DNA from 3 places in the Streptomyces sp. NPDC056580 genome. Region 1 is predicted to be linked to each of the others. Evidence: riboswitches for the same ligand, from Rfam matches in the RefSeq annotation. Region 1 holds a riboswitch; each other region holds the start of a gene.
What was found. A riboswitch is a leader RNA that binds a small molecule or an ion and turns the genes downstream of it on or off. The one in region 1 is predicted to bind S-adenosylmethionine.
Positions count from the first base shown of each region.

Region 2: another riboswitch for S-adenosylmethionine. It lies ahead of thrC (threonine synthase); the one in region 1 lies ahead of ACFQ9Z_RS06370 (aminotransferase class V-fold PLP-dependent enzyme).
Region 3: another riboswitch for S-adenosylmethionine. It lies ahead of ACFQ9Z_RS16180 (putative leader peptide); the one in region 1 lies ahead of ACFQ9Z_RS06370 (aminotransferase class V-fold PLP-dependent enzyme).

Region 1 is NZ_JBHTVE010000002.1:576,910-581,838, forward strand. It holds gene ACFQ9Z_RS06360 (cytochrome bc complex cytochrome b subunit) at 1-1,356, shown strand, start outside; gene trpD (anthranilate phosphoribosyltransferase) at 1,480-2,544, shown strand; SAM riboswitch class IV at 2,629-2,745, shown strand; gene ACFQ9Z_RS06370 (aminotransferase class V-fold PLP-dependent enzyme) at 2,926-4,296, shown strand; gene ACFQ9Z_RS06375 (Lrp/AsnC family transcriptional regulator) at 4,380-4,661, opposite strand; gene ACFQ9Z_RS06380 (rhomboid family intramembrane serine protease) at 4,658-4,929, opposite strand, start outside.
Region 2 is NZ_JBHTVE010000014.1:130,680-135,608, forward strand. It holds gene ACFQ9Z_RS29040 (cold-shock protein) at 41-244, opposite strand; gene ACFQ9Z_RS29045 (ubiquitin-like small modifier protein 1) at 688-963, opposite strand; gene thrC (threonine synthase) at 960-2,243, opposite strand; SAM riboswitch class I at 2,261-2,401, opposite strand; gene ACFQ9Z_RS29055 (glucosyl-3-phosphoglycerate synthase) at 2,559-3,503, shown strand; gene ACFQ9Z_RS29060 (trehalose-6-phosphate synthase) at 3,623-4,929, shown strand, end outside.
Region 3 is NZ_JBHTVE010000006.1:476,631-481,559, forward strand. It holds gene ACFQ9Z_RS16175 (ABC transporter substrate-binding protein) at 1-1,431, opposite strand, end outside; gene ACFQ9Z_RS16180 (putative leader peptide) at 1,630-1,761, opposite strand; SAM riboswitch class IV at 1,781-1,895, opposite strand; gene ACFQ9Z_RS16185 (DUF1684 domain-containing protein) at 1,948-2,772, opposite strand; gene ACFQ9Z_RS16190 (LLM class F420-dependent oxidoreductase) at 2,835-3,758, opposite strand; gene ACFQ9Z_RS16195 (NtaA/DmoA family FMN-dependent monooxygenase) at 3,878-4,929, opposite strand, start outside.

The DNA of each region.
Region 1 (4,929 bases):
TCCGAGGCGTTCAACTCGACCCTGCACATCTCCTTCGACGTGCGCGGTGGCCTGCTCATCCGGCAGATCCACCACTGGGCCGCGCTGATCTTCCTCGCCGGCATGTTCGTGCACATGATGCGCGTGTTCTTCACCGGCGCGTTCCGCAAGCCGCGTGAGATCAACTGGCTGTTCGGCTTCCTGCTGTTCGTCCTGGGCATGTTCACCGGCTTCACCGGTTACTCCCTCCCGGACGACCTGCTCTCCGGCACCGGTGTGCGCTTCACCGAGGGCGCGATCCTGTCGATGCCGATCGTCGGCACGTACATCTCGTACTTCCTCTTCGGCGGCGAGTTCCCCGGCCACGACTTCGTGGCCCGGTTCTACTCGATCCACATCCTGCTGCTGCCGGGCATCATGCTCGGCCTGATGGTGGGCCACCTGATCCTGGTCTTCTACCACAAGCACACGCAGTTCGCGGGTCCCGGAAAGTCCGAGAAGAACGTCGTCGGCATGCCGCTGCTGCCGGTCTACATGGCCAAGGCCGGAGGTTTCTTCTTCCTGGTCTTCGGCGTGATCGCGGCCATCGCCGCGGTCACCCAGATCAACCCGATCTGGGCCATGGGCCCCTACCGGCCGGACCAGGTGTCCACGGGCGCCCAGCCCGACTGGTACATGGGCTTCGCCGAGGGTCTGGTCCGCTACATGCCGGGCTGGGAGATCAACTTCTGGGGTCACACGCTCGTCCTGGGCGTGTTCATCCCGCTGGTCCTCTTCGGTCTGGTGCTCGCCGCGATCGCGGTGTACCCGTTCATCGAGTCCTGGGTCACCGGCGACAAGCGCGAGCACCACATCCTGGACCGCCCGCGCAACGCCCCGACGCGCACCGCGTTCGGCGTCGCCTGGGTCACGGTGTACATGGTGGGCCTGGTCGGGGGTGGCAACGACCTCTTCGCCACCCACTTCCACCTGTCGCTCAACGCGGTCACGTGGTTCGTCCGGATCTCCTTCTTCGCCGGACCGGTCATCGCCTTCATCGTCACCAAGCGGATCTGCCTCGGCCTGCAGCGCCGGGACCGCGAGAAGGTGCTGCACGGCCGCGAGACGGGCATCATCAAGCGCCTGCCGCACGGTGAGTTCATCGAGGTCCACGAGCCGCTCAGCCAGGAGCAGCTGCACACCCTCACCGCGCACCACCAGTACGAGCCGGCCGAGATCGGCCCGACGGTGGACGAGAACGGTGTCGAGCGCAAGGTGAAGGGGTCCGAGAAGCTGCGCGCCAAGCTCAGCAACGCCTACTACGGCGAGGACAACCAGATCCCGAAGGCCACCGTCGAGGAGTACCGGGAGATCACGAGCGGCCACGGCCACCACTGATCCCCGAGCGTCGCCACGCCACAGTCGAAGGGCCCCGTCCGGCTTACGGACGGGGCCCTTCGCCGTGTCCGGTGCTGGATAGGGTGGGAGCACACTGTTCTGCGACGACACCCAGGAGCGGCTATGAGCGCTGTGACCCCCGCTGGAGGCGACACCGCGGCGGGCCGTTCCTGGCCCGCCCTGCTGAACGGGCTGCTGGACGGCCGGGACCTGTCCGCCGACGACACCGCCTGGGCGATGGACCTCATCATGCGCGGCGAGGCGACCGACGCCCAGATCGCCGGGTTCATGGTGGCGCTGCGCGCCAAGGGCGAGACGGTGCAGGAGATCAGCGGACTGGTACGGACCATGTACGAGCACGCCAACGTGATCGAGGTGCCCGGGCCGGCCGTCGACATCGTCGGCACCGGCGGCGACGGCGCCAAGACGGTGAACATCTCCACCATGTCGTCGATCGTCGTCGCCGGCACCGGCACGAAGGTCGTCAAGCACGGCAACCGCGCCGCGTCCTCCGCCTCCGGCTCCTCCGACGTGCTGGAGAAGCTCGGCATCAACCTCGGCCTGACCCCGCGGCGGGTCGCCGAGGTGGCCGAGGAGGCCGGCATCACCATCTGCTTCGCGGTGAAGTTCCACCCCTCGCTGCGCCATGTCGCCGCGGCCCGCGGTCAGTTGGGGATCCGCACCACCTTCAACGTGCTCGGCCCGCTGACCAACCCTGCCCGGGTGCGCGCCCAGGCGGTCGGGGTGGCCGACCCGCGCATGGCGCCGATCGTGGCCGGGGTCCTCGCCGAGCGCGGGAACTCCGCCCTGGTGTTCCGGGGCGACGACGGCCTGGACGAGCTGACCACCACCGCCACGTCCCGGGTGTGGGTGGTCCGGGACGGCAAGGTCGCCGAGGAGCGCTTCGACCCCCGGGACGCCGGCATCGACCTGGTCCCCGTGGAGGCGCTGCGCGGCGCCGACGCCTCGTACAACGCGGAGGTGGCCCGGCGGGTGCTGGACGGCGAGCACGGTCCCGTGCGGGACGCGGTGCTGCTGAACTCGGCGGCGGCGCTGGTCGCCCTGCGGCCGACCGACGAGCCGCTCACCGAGCAGCTCCGCGCGGGCATGGCGAGGGCGGCGGAGTCGATCGACTCCGGGGCGGCCGGGCGGACGCTGGAGCGGTGGGTGGCGGCCAGCAACGCCTGACCCCGCCCGGTGCGACGCGGGGCGCGGTCCGGATGGCGGACCGCGCCTTGCGCACCGTAGATCGTGTGGCAGGATACTGAACCAGGTCATGAGCGACAGCCATGCGGCCCCGGCCGGCTGTCCGGCAACCCTCCGTCCGTGGCGGGGTGCCCCGGGTGAGGACCAGGCCGTGGGCAGCGAGGTCCACGGCAAGCGCGGACCCCTCGCGCGGCTCCTGCGGGAGCGCGGGACCAGGGGTCCTGGTCGTCGAGGGAGCCTTCTGTGAGCAAGCGAATGCGATAGGGCGTCGAGCCCCGCCTCCGCATACCCCTTTCACCTTTCCGCCGTGCTGGAGCCGTACCGCTCGCACGGTGATCCCTGCCTGCCTCACGGGAGTTCACCATGTCCGCACCCACCGCTGCCGCCGCCAAGACCGCCTGTGACGAGCTGCCCGTCCTCGGCCGGGACGTCACCGTCCCGCTCGTGACCGGCGGCGAGGTCGCCTACGCCGCCCTGGACTACGCCGCCAGCGCCCCCGCCCTGCAGCGCGTCTGGGACGACGTCGCCGCCTACGCGCCCTACTACGGCAGCGTCCACCGCGGCGCCGGCTACCTCTCCCAGCTCTCCACCGACCTGTTCGAGAACGCCCGCCGGACGGTCGCCCGATTCCTCGACTGCCGCGGAAGCGACCAGGTGGTCTTCACCCGGTCGACCACCGACTCCCTGAACCTCCTCGCCCGCGCGCTGCCGGCCGGCTGCGAGGTGTTCGTCTTCGAGACCGAGCACCACGCCTCCCTGCTGCCGTGGCAGGACGCGCGCGTGACCGTCCTCGACGCGCCGCGCACCCCGCGGCGGGCCGTGGAGACCCTGGAGCGGGCCCTCGCCGACCGCGACCCGCACGGCCCGGCCCTGGTGTGCGTCACCGGCGCCTCCAACGTCACCGGCGAGCTGTGGCCGGTGCGCGAGCTGGCCGCCGCGGCCCACGCGCACGGGGCCCGGATCGTCCTGGACGCCGCCCAGCTCGTCCCGCACCACCCGGTGTCGGTCCAGGACCTGGACGTCGACTGGGTGGCCTTCTCCGGTCACAAGCTGTACGCGCCCTTCGGCTCCGGCGTGCTGGCCGGCCGGTCCGACTGGCTGGTCGCGGCCGAGCCGTACCTCGCGGGCGGCGGCGCCAGCCGCAGGGTCACCCGGCGCACCGACGGGGGCGTGGACGTGGAGTGGCACGAGAGCGCCGCGCGCCACGAGGCCGGCTCCCCGAACGTGATCGGCGCCTACTCCATCGCCTCCGCCTGCAAGGCGCTCACCGAGGCAGGCTGGGACACCCTCGTCGCCCGTGAGCAGCACCTTCTCGCCCGGGTCCGGGCGGGTCTCGCCGAGGTGCCGGAGGTCAGGGTGCTCTCGCTGTTCGGCGACGACGCCCCGCGGGTCGGTGTGCTCTCCTTCGTCGTCGAGGGCTGGAACAGCTCCCACTTCGCCGCCGCGCTCTCCGCCGAGTACGGCATCGGCGTCCGCGACGGCCTGTTCTGCGCCCACCCGCTGGTCCGCACCCTGCTGGGCGGCGACCCGGGCACCCAGGGCGAGTGCGGGGCGCCCGAGGCCGCGCCCGGCGAGAAGTCGCTGAACGCCGTCCGGGTCAGCTTCGGGGCGGGCACCCCCGAGGAGCACGTCGACCGCTTCGTCGACGCGGTGCGGGAACTGGTCCGCGACGGCGCGCGGTGGCGGTACCGCACCGAGGACGGCCGCTGCGTGCCGGTGCGCGACCAGGCCTGAGTCGGGCGCGGACCCCCAGGGCCTGTCTGACGATGCCCGCCGGGCCCGCGACGCCTGGCGTGCCGGACCCTAGGAGCCGGCGTTCACGAGTCGAGGCCGATCGCGAACGCCGCCTCCAGGTCGTGCTGGGAGTACGTGCGGAACGCGACGTGCGTGTCGGTGGCCTCCACGCCGGGGATCTTGCTGATCCGCCCGGGGATGACGTCGGCCAGGTCCTCGTGCTGCCGCACCCGCACCATGGCGATGAGGTCGTAGGTGCCGGTGACGGAGAAAACCTCGCTCACCGAATCCAGCGAAGCGATCCGCTCCGCGATCTCGGGGATCCGGTCCACGCTGGTCTTGATGAGGACAATCGCGGTGATCACGGCAGGTTCTCTCCCTCGGGTGCCGGGGCCGGTGCGGACTTCACTCTAGTAGTCGGCCCGTAGCGCACCCGCGCGTAGCCGAAGCCGAGGCCGAAGCCGATCAGGTGGGCGAGGTAGGCCACCCCCGGGCCCTGGCCGGAGCGGCCCGCCGCGAGCCACTGCAGGGCCGCCCAGAAGGGCAGCACCACCCAGGCCGGGAAGCGCAGGGGCAGGAAGAACAGGAAGGGGAGGAGACTGGTCACACGGGCACGGGGGAACAGGTACAGGA
Region 2 (4,929 bases), on a different contig from region 1:
GCACCCTGTGCGAGGTGCGGGCCCTTCGTGCAAGAAACGTTCAGGCGCTGAGGCGAACCATGTCGGCCTGCGGGCCCTTCTGGCCCTGCGAGATCTCGAACTCCACCCGCTGGCCCTCTTCCAGGGTGCGGTAGCCGTCCATCTGAATGGCGCTGTAGTGGACGAATACGTCCGCACCACCGTCGACCGCGATGAAGCCGTACCCCTTCTCCGCGTTGAACCACTTGACGGTGCCCTGAGCCATGCCTAACTCCCCTATTACTGGCCCTTGCACAGATCCGCACTTCGCGGACCCGGGTCAGACCTCACCCCCCATTGGCCGGGGGCGTGCGCCGGAACGCGTCGACCGCCGCTGAATGTATCTGCCCAACTGCCGTCTGCAACAGGTCAATCGGACGAGAAATATGGACGCGAACGGTCCGGAATGTAGCGTGAATTCGCCCGAATTCAGGGCAAGTCGGGCCCCATAAAATACGCAAAAGCCGCAGAGAGAGCCCGCACTTTGGCTGCTTCTTGTCGGGTGCACCGCGGCGAATCCAAGGTTCCCGGCCCACGATCCGGGGGCAGGTTCCCCAACTCTACCGTGCTCAATCACACTGAATGGCCCCCTCCGTTTCTCTCACGGTGGAGGCCATTCAATGAACGATCGGCAACTGGGGTTACCGAAGGTAATGATCGGGCATTCGGTCAGCCGCCGGCGACGGCCGGAATGATCGAGACGCCGGCGCCGTCCGGCGTGGCGGTCTGCAGGCCCTGCTCGAAACGGACATCGTCGTCGTTGACGTACACGTTGACGAAGCGGCGCAGCTTGCCCTGGTCGTCCAGCACCCGGGCGGCGATCCCGGTGTGGTTCTCCTCCAGGCTCTCGATGACCTCGGCGAGGGTCGCGCCCTCGGCCGCGACCTCGGCCTGCCCGCCGGTGTAGGTGCGCAGGATGGTGGGGATGCGAACGGTCACGCTCATGCGAGGCCAGCCTCTCGGAAGGAGTCCAGGTTCGGGCGGATGGTGGCGGTGAGGCCGGTGCCGGCCACCGCGTCCAGGGTCTTGAGGCCGTCGCCGGTGTTGAGGACGACGGTGGTCTTCGCCGGGTCCAGGAGCCCGTCCTTGAGCAGCTTGCGGGTGACGCCGACGGTCACGCCGCCCGCCGTCTCCGCGAAGATGCCCTCGGTGCGGGCCAGCAGCTTGATGGCGTCCACGACCTCCTCGTCCGTCACGTCCTCCACCGCTCCGCCGGTGCGGCGCGCGATGTCCAGGACGTACGGCCCGTCGGCCGGGTTGCCGATGGCCAGGGACTTGGCGATGGTGTTCGGCTTCTGCGGCCGCACGACGTCGTGGCCCGCCTTGTACGCGGTCGACACCGGCGAGCAGCCCTCGGCCTGGGCGCCGAAGATCTTGTACGGACGGTCCTCGACCAGGCCCAGCTCGATCAGCTCCCGCAGACCCTTGTCGATCTTGGTGAGCTGGGAGCCGGAGGCGATCGGGACCACGATCTGGTCCGGCAGCCGCCAGCCGAGCTGCTCGCAGATCTCGTACGCCAGCGTCTTGGAGCCCTCGGCGTAGTACGGCCGCAGGTTGACGTTGACGAAGCCCCAGCCCTCGCCGGCCGGGTCGCCGATCAGCTCGGAGCAGAAGCGGTTCACGTCGTCGTAGTTGCCCTCGATGCCGACGAGTTCGCCGCCGTAGACCGCGGCCATGACGACCTTGCCCTGCTCCAGGTCGTGCGGGATGAACACGCAGGAGCGGAAGCCGGCCCGGGCGGCGGCGGCGCCGACGGCGCCGGCCAGGTTGCCGGTGGAGGAGCAGGACAGGGTGGTGAAGCCGAAGGCGCGCGCGGCCTCCAGGGCCTGGGCGACGACACGGTCCTTGAAGGAGTGCGTCGGGTTGCCGGAGTCGTCCTTCACGTACAGGCCGCCGCTGACGCCCAGCTCGCGGGCCAGGTTGTCGGCCTTGACGAGCTTGGTCCAGCCCGGGTTGATGTTGGGCTTGTCGGCCACGTCGGCGGGGACGGGCAGCAGGGGCGCGTAGCGCCAGATGTTCGCGGGGCCCGCTTCGATGCGCCGGCGCAGCTCTTCGGCGTCGTAGCCGGAGAAGTCGTATGCGATCTCCAGCGGGCCGAAACACTCCTCGCACGCGAAGACAGGTCCGAGGGGTACCCGGTGGCCGCACTCGCGACAGCTCAGGGCAGCGGCGGGGCCGAGGTCGACGGCGGGATTGCTGGTGCTTGCAACTGTCTGCACAGCCATGGAGGCGAGGCCCTTTCTCCTCATCTTCCTCACGACGCATCTCGCCGTGAGACGGATTTGGCACCTTCCCTGGCCGGGAGCCTCGCGATGACGAGTGCGGCTCAGGGGGGTTGCCGGGGCTTCATCGGGCCGTGTCCCTCTGCCCCTCTGGATGAGCGGTATTCGGTTGTGAACGCCGGGCGACCCCCGACATGCGATGGTCATCGGCGTTGTTCAAGACTGTAACCGACGGCCGGGACAGTTGAGATAGTCGTCCGAACCGCGAGATGCATCACTCCCGTCAGGTGTGATCACGAAAGTGAGGAGCCGCAGACCGTGCTGGAAGAAGTCGAGCGCTGGCTGGCCACCCGCTCCTGGTCCGTGGCCGACCGTCCGCTGCACGGAGTCCTGGCCGCCAAGCAGCGCACCGGACTGTCCGTCTCCGTCGTCCTGCCCGCGCTCAACGAGGAGGAGACGGTCGGCGAGATAGTCGCCGCCGTCCGCCGGGACCTCATGCGCCGGGCCCCGCTGGTCGACGAACTGGTCGTCGTCGACTCCGGCTCCACCGACCGCACCGCCCAGGTCGCCTCCGCGGCCGGCGCCCGGGTGGTGCACCGCGACGCCCTCCTGCCGCGCATACCGGCCGTCCCCGGCAAGGGCGAGGTGCTGTGGCGCTCGCTGCTGGCGACGAGCGGGGACATCGTCTGCTTCGTCGACGCCGACCTGCGGGAGTTCTCCTCGGACTTCGTGCTCGGCATCGTCGGCCCGCTGCTCACCGACCCGGACGTCGACCTGGTCAAGGCGATGTACGACCGCCCGCTCGGGGGCGCCGCCGGGCAGGGCGGCCGGGTCACCGAGCTGATGGCCCGCCCGCTGCTGAACATGCACTGGCCGCAGCTCGCCGGTTTCGTGCAGCCGCTGGGCGGGGAGTACGCGGCCCGCCGCTCGCTGCTGGAGCAGCTTCCGTTCCCGGTGGGCTACGGGGTGGAGCTCGGCATGCTGGTGGACGCGCTGCACCTGGTGGGCCTGGACGCGCTGGCCCAGGTGGACGTGGGCGTGCGCAGGCACCGGCACCAGGACGGGCAGGCGCTCGGCCGGATGGCCGCGGCGATCTACCGCACCGCCCAGCTCCGGCTGGCCCGCGGCCACCTGGTGCGACCCTCGCTCACCCAGTTCGAGCGGGGCGAGGACGGGTTCGAGCCGCGCACCTACCCGGTGGACACCGAGGAGCGGCCGCCGATGGCGGAGATCGCGGAGTACGCGCACCGCAGGGTGGCCTGAGCGGCCGCGCGGGCGGTGCGCCGGGCGGCGCGGCGGACGCGGAAGAACGGCTGTATACAGCCCCCTTCCCGGGCGGAGCGTACGTTTGAGCGTTTCCGGGCCGGGCTAGGTTGAGAGTCATGTCTTCCACGCACGCTGCTGAGGTGCTGGTCGCGTCCAACCGCGGCCCGGTTTCGTACGAGGTGCTCGAGGACGGCTCGCTGCGCGCCAGACGGGGCGGGGGCGGGCTGGTCTCGGGGCTGTCGGCCATCGGGCCGGACACCAACGCGGTGTGGGTCTGCGCCGCGCTCGGCGACGGCGACCGGGAGGCGGTACGGCGGGCGGGCGGCGGCCTGCTGCCCGCCGAGGACACCGCCGGGCAGCGGGTGCGGATGCTGGACATCGACGCGGCCGTGCACCACGACGCCTACAACGGCATCGCCAACTCGGTCCTCTGGTTCGTCCACCACATGCTCTACCAGACCCCGCTGGAGCCGGTCCTCGACGCGGAGTTCCGCCGCCAGTGGGCCTCCTACCAGGCGTACAACCGGGCGTTCGCCGAGGCGCTGGCGCAGGAGGCGGCCGAGGGCGCCGCGGTGCTCATCCAGGACTACCACCTGGCCCTCGCCCCGCGCATGCTCCGCCAGCTCCGCCCCGATCTGCGCATCGGCCACTTCTCGCACACCCCCTGGGCCCCGCCGGACTACTTCCGGCTGCTGCCCGACGACATCGCCGCCGAGCTGCTGACCGGCATCCTCGGCGCGGACCGGGCGGCGTTCCTGACGCAGCGCTGGGCGGACGCGTTCACGGACTGCTGCCACGCGGTGCTCGGACCCGGCATCCCGTCCGGGACCAGGATCGGGGTGCACGGGCTCGGAGCGGACGCCGACTTCCTGCGCGAGCGGGCGCACCGGCCGGACGTGGACGAGCGGATGGCGGCCCTGCGCGCGGAGGTCGGCGAGGGGCGCCGGACCATCGTCCGGGTGGACCGCACCGAGCTGTCCAAGAACATCGTGCGCGGGCTGCTGGCGTACCGGCAGCTGCTGGAGGCCCGTCCCGAGTGGCGCGAGCGGGTGGTGCACATCGCGTTCGCCTATCCCTCGCGGCAGGACCTCGAGATCTACCGCGACTACACCGCCGAGGTGCGGCGGGTCGCGGAGGAGATCAACTCCCGCTACGGGACGCCCGGCTGGACGCCGGTGGTGCTGCACGTCAGGGACGACTTCGCCCGTTCCCTGGCCGCGTACCGGCTCGCGGACGTGGCGCTGGTCAACCCGATCCGGGACGGCATGAACCTGGTCGCCAAGGAGGTGCCGGTCGTCTCCGACGAGGGGTGCGCGCTGGTGCTCTCGCGGGAGGCCGGGGCGTACGAGGAGCTGGGCGAGGACGCGATCGTGGTGAACCCGTACGACGTCGTGGGGACGGCGGAGGCGCTGCACGCCGCGCT
Region 3 (4,929 bases), on a different contig from region 1:
TTCGGACAGCGCCGTGTCGAGGGAACTCGCAGGGAGGTGGTAGAAGTTGGCCAGCCTGGTGGAGAAGGAGCTGCGCAGGATGTCCGGGTCGGCCCGGGTCACGTTTCCCCACACCGCGTCGAAGTCACCGGACTGGAGCGTCGGGGCGAACTGGGTGACCTGGAGCTGCTTGAGGACCACGTCGACACCGACGGCCTTGAGCTGCTGCTGGATCAACTCCAACGCGGGCTGGTTGGTGGCCGCGTTGGGGAACCACTTGACGGTCAGGCTCAGCTTCTTGCCGCCCTTGGCGCGGATTCCGTCGCTTCCGGTCTTCCAGCCTGCCCCGTCCAGCAGCGACTTGGCCTTGGCTGCGTCGGACGTCAGGTCCGGGGCGAGGCTGGTGTAGTCGGGCGTGGTGTGGGCGAGGACGCTGGTCGCCGGCTGGGTGCCGGTCGGGAACACGGTGTCGGCGATCTGCCGCCGGTCGATGGCGTAGAGGATCGCCCGGCGCACGTGCGCGTCCTTCAGGGCCGGCCGTGAGTTGTTGAGGCCGAGACCGAATACGACGCCGGGGTTGGCCCGTCTCTGAAGGGTGACCCGGCCGCCCCTGAGCGCCGCCTCGTTGGCCTTGCCGACGCTGCTGATCGCGTCCACCTGGCCGGACTGGAGACTGCCCGCCCGTACACCCGCCTCCGGGACGACCTTGAACACCAGCTGGTCCAGGTACGCCTCGCCCTTCTTGCTCCACCGCGAGGAACCCCACACGTATCCCGTGCGCCTGACGAGGGTGATCGACTGGTTCTGCACGTATTGCTTCAACACGAAGGGCCCGGATCCGATCACCCCGTCGCTGCACTTCTGCTGCGGGGTCTTCTTCACGCTCGCCGACGACTCGATCGCCAGCGAGTGAGTCGAAGTGGCTTGGAGAAACTGGGCGTTGGGCTGTTTGAAAGTGACCTTGACGGTGAGCGGGTCGACGACCGTGGTGCTCTTGACGCCGCTCAGATAGCCCTCGGCGAGCGTCCCCAGGGCGCCGAGCTTCGGCACCGCGTCGAAGTTGTCCTTGACCACCCGAGCGGTCAGCTTCGACCCGTCGCTGAAGGTGACACCCGGGCGCAGATGGAAGGTGAACGTCGTGGTGTCGGAGCTGACGTCCCAGCTCTTCGCCAGCCACGGCACGATCTTGCCGGTTCCGGGGTCCTGGTCCGTGAGGGAGTCCACGATCTGACGCAGCGAATAGATGGTCTCGTTGCTGGCGACCTGCTGCGGGTCCACGCAGCCGGCGTCCGAGCCCACCGCGAAGGTCAGGGTGCCGCCGGACGTGGGCTGCCCGGTGCCGCTGCCTGCGTCGCCGCCGCCCGATCCGCAGGCGGTCAGCAGGACACTGGTGGTCACAAGGGCGGTCAGTGCCGCCCACCGGGAGGTTCTGACATGGGGAAGTGCGGTCACGGAGGGTTTCTCCTACTCGTGTCACCAGGCGCGGGTGTGGTACGGGGCCCGGCCGTACGTGGGCGTGCGGCGCCGGCCGACGCGATGCCGACGCCGGGGGAGCGCTGTGCAGACGGGGATCAGGGGAAAGCGAGGTTCAGGCGCAGACGGATGCGGCCGGGACCGGTGCCGGACTGCGACCAGCGCCGGGAGGGCCCGTCAGACCTGACAGAGACAGCTGGTCGAGCGCTTGAGGTCGATGTGGCGCCGACGCGAGAACCGGGAGAACACGGTGGCGCCGGCGAAGCGGGCGCTGAGGTCACCACCGTGCCGCATGCCGGTCCTCCACATTCCGGGCCCCGGCCACGGGGCCACGCGCTTGCGGGATCGTCGATGATCCCGCCGGGCTTTCACCTGGAGCACCCCACACCGCGTGGGAGGGTTGCCGGTCAGCGAGCCAGGGCTTGACGCTGACACTCAATGCCACTGTTGATCGTACGGAGAGATCTTTCCGTTGGTCAACGGCCGGGGGACGGCTCAGGAGCCGCCGCGCTCGCGGGGGATCTTCTGGCCGGCCTCGATGGCCACCGGCAGCCGGTTCTCGGCCGGGGGCAGCGGGCAGGTGGCCAGGTCCGTGTAGGCGCACGGCAGGTTCGCGGCCCGGTTGAAGTCCAGGAGGACCGTGCCGTCGGCGGCGGGCGGCTCCAGGGTGAGGGCCCGGTTGGCGGCGTAGGTGGTGACCCCGGAGGTCGCGTCGGTGAACAGCACCATCAGTCGGCCCGCGCCATGGCCGGGGAACGCCGTCAGCGACAGCCGGCGCCCCTGCAGTTCGAACTCGACTCTGCCCGGAGCCTCGTACACGTGCTCCAGGCCCTCGACCGCGGCGCCCACGGTGGTCGGTCGTGGCATGTCGAAGGGGATGTAGCGTCCCGTCACGGCCCAGCGCGGGTCGGGGGCGTAGGCGGGAGTTCCGGTGAAGGCCGTGCGCAGCGGCGCGCCCGGGTGCCGGGGGCGCACGATGTCGTGGCCGCCGCGCCTGGCGACCTCGATGACGGCGTCTTTCCAGACGGCGTCGACGCCGCCGCGTTCGGGAAGGACGCCGAAGCGGTGTTCACCGTGCACCGGCGTTCCGTCGACGAGCAGTTCCTCGCCGTCATCGAGGTCTACGACGATCCCGGCGGCGCCGGTGCGCCATGCACCGGGTGCGTCCGGGAAGCGCTGGGGCCGGTCGTCGAGCCAGTGCAGGCCGGTGATCGCCAGGAACCCGTGCGGGGCGGAGAGCCGGGCCTCCTGGGCGCGGTGCCACTCCAGCCAGTTCTCGGCGAAGGTGTGGAAGTCGGTCGTGGTGGCCTCGGTGGTCATGGGATCTCCCTCGTCAGGGGGGACAGGGGCAGCAGGTCGGGCCGTAGGTTCAACCGGCGTGCTCAGCGGGCCAGTTCGCCGAGGAGCCGCCAGGTGCGTCGGCGGTCGGCTTCTCCCGCGATCTCGGTGCTTGAGAAGACGACTTCGGTGGCGCCGGCGTCGCGGTAACGGCGTACCTCGGCCTCGACGGACTTCTCGTCGCCGATCACGGCCAGGTCGGCGGCCCGCCGGCCGCCGGAGAGTTCGATGACTCGGGCGTAGGACGGGATCTGTTCGTAGAACGCGAGGCTTTCGGTGGCCTTGGCCCGCACCGCGTCCACGTCGTGGGTGACCACGCCGGGCACCAAGGCCACGATCCTGGGCGCGGGACGGCCGGCGGCCTCGGCCGCGGCGGTCAGGGCGGGCACGATGTGTTCCGCCAGGGCGCGCGGTCCCGCCAGGTAGGGCAGGATCCCGTCGGCCAGCTCGCCGCTGACCCGCAGCGCCTGCGGGCCCATCGCGGCGACCAGCAGGGGGACACCGCTTTCGGCGCCCGGTACCCGGGCCGGGACCGGGGTGGTCGCGGTGAGGAGTTCACCGTGGAAGTCGGCTGTGCCGGTCTCGGTCAACTTCCGTAGTGCGGTGAGGAATTCACTCAGCCGGGCGATGGGGCGTTCGAAGGGCAGGCCGAAGCCGGTCTCGGTCAGCAGCTTCGTGCCCAGGGCCAGGCCGAGGTGGTAGCGGCCATGGGTCGCGGCCTGGGCGGTCTGGGCCTGGCTGGAGACCAGCAGCGGGTGGCGGCCGAAGACGGGGATCGCGGAGGTGCCGACCTGCAGTCCGGGCACTTCCCGCCCGACGATCGCCGCGAGCTGGGGTGAGTCCGCGCCGAAGGTCTGCCCGAACCAGGCCGACGTGATACCGAACCCCGCGGCCTCCTGGGCCAGCTGAACGGTGGCGTCGACCTGGTTCGGCGCGTCGGACGCGTTGAGCGCTACTCCAACAGTCATGTCAGTCAGAACGGGCGCCGGACGCATGCGCATTCCGGTCCCTGTGTGACAGCTTCTTGTCAGTCATGTGTCCTCAGTCCCTTTGTCCTCGGACGTCAATGGAAGGGCCGTCCCGGTGCTCAGCTCGCCTGCTGCCGGTCCCGCGCGGACCGGTGCGTGAGAGGTTCGCGCAGGCCGAGGTTCTCGCGCAGGGTGGCGCCGGTGTACTCGGTGCGGTAGATCCCGCGTTCCTGCAGTTCCGGGACGAGCCGGTCGACGATGTCGTCGAGGCCGTCGGGGATGAGGTACGGCGTGACGTTGAACCCGTCGATCGCGCCGTGCCGCACGAAGTGGGCGAACTTGTCGGCCAGGCCGGACGGAGTGCCGACGTGCCCGCGCTGCGGGCCGAGCGCGATGACGGTCTCGCGCAGCGACCAGCCGTGCGCCTCCGCCTTGACCCGCCATTCGGCCACGACCGCGCGCGGGTCGGCGTTGCGCCGGGCGCCGAAGGAGCCGTCGTTCTCGGTGACCACCGGATCCTCCTTCGGCAGGGGCCCGTCGGCGTCGCGGTCGGACAGGTCGATGCCCCACAGCAGCCCGGCGATCCCCAGCGCCGTTGCCGGCGTCACCTGTTGGAGCCGGATCCAGCGCTTCTTCTCCTGGGCCTCCTCCTCGGTGGCGCCGATGATGATCTCGGTGCCGGGCAGGATCCGCAGGTCGTCGTCGGGTCGGCCGACGGCGCGCAGCCGGGTTCGGATGTCCTCGGCGAAGGCCAGCGCGTCGTCGAAGTCGTTGCCGTGCGCGGAGAAGATCACGTCGGCGTTGCGGGCCGCGAAGTCGCGTCCCTCGCCGGAGTCACCGGCCTGGAAGATCACGGGATGCCCCTGGGCGCTGCGCGGCAGGGTCGGGGCCAGGTCGACGTCGAACTGCGGTCCGCGGTGGCGTACGCGATGTACGGCACCGGGCACGGACCACTCCCGTGCACCCGAGGAGTCGGCGATCGCACCGTCCTCCCAGCCGTCCCAGAGCGCGCGGGCCACGGTGAGGAACTCCTCGGCGCGCCGGTAGCGGTCGGCGTGGTCGAGGTAGCCGCCGCGGCGGAAGTTCGCGCCGGTCCAGGCGTTGTCCGTGGTCACCACGTTCCATCCGGCGCGGCCTTCGGAGAGCAGGTCGAGGCCGGAGAGACGGCGGG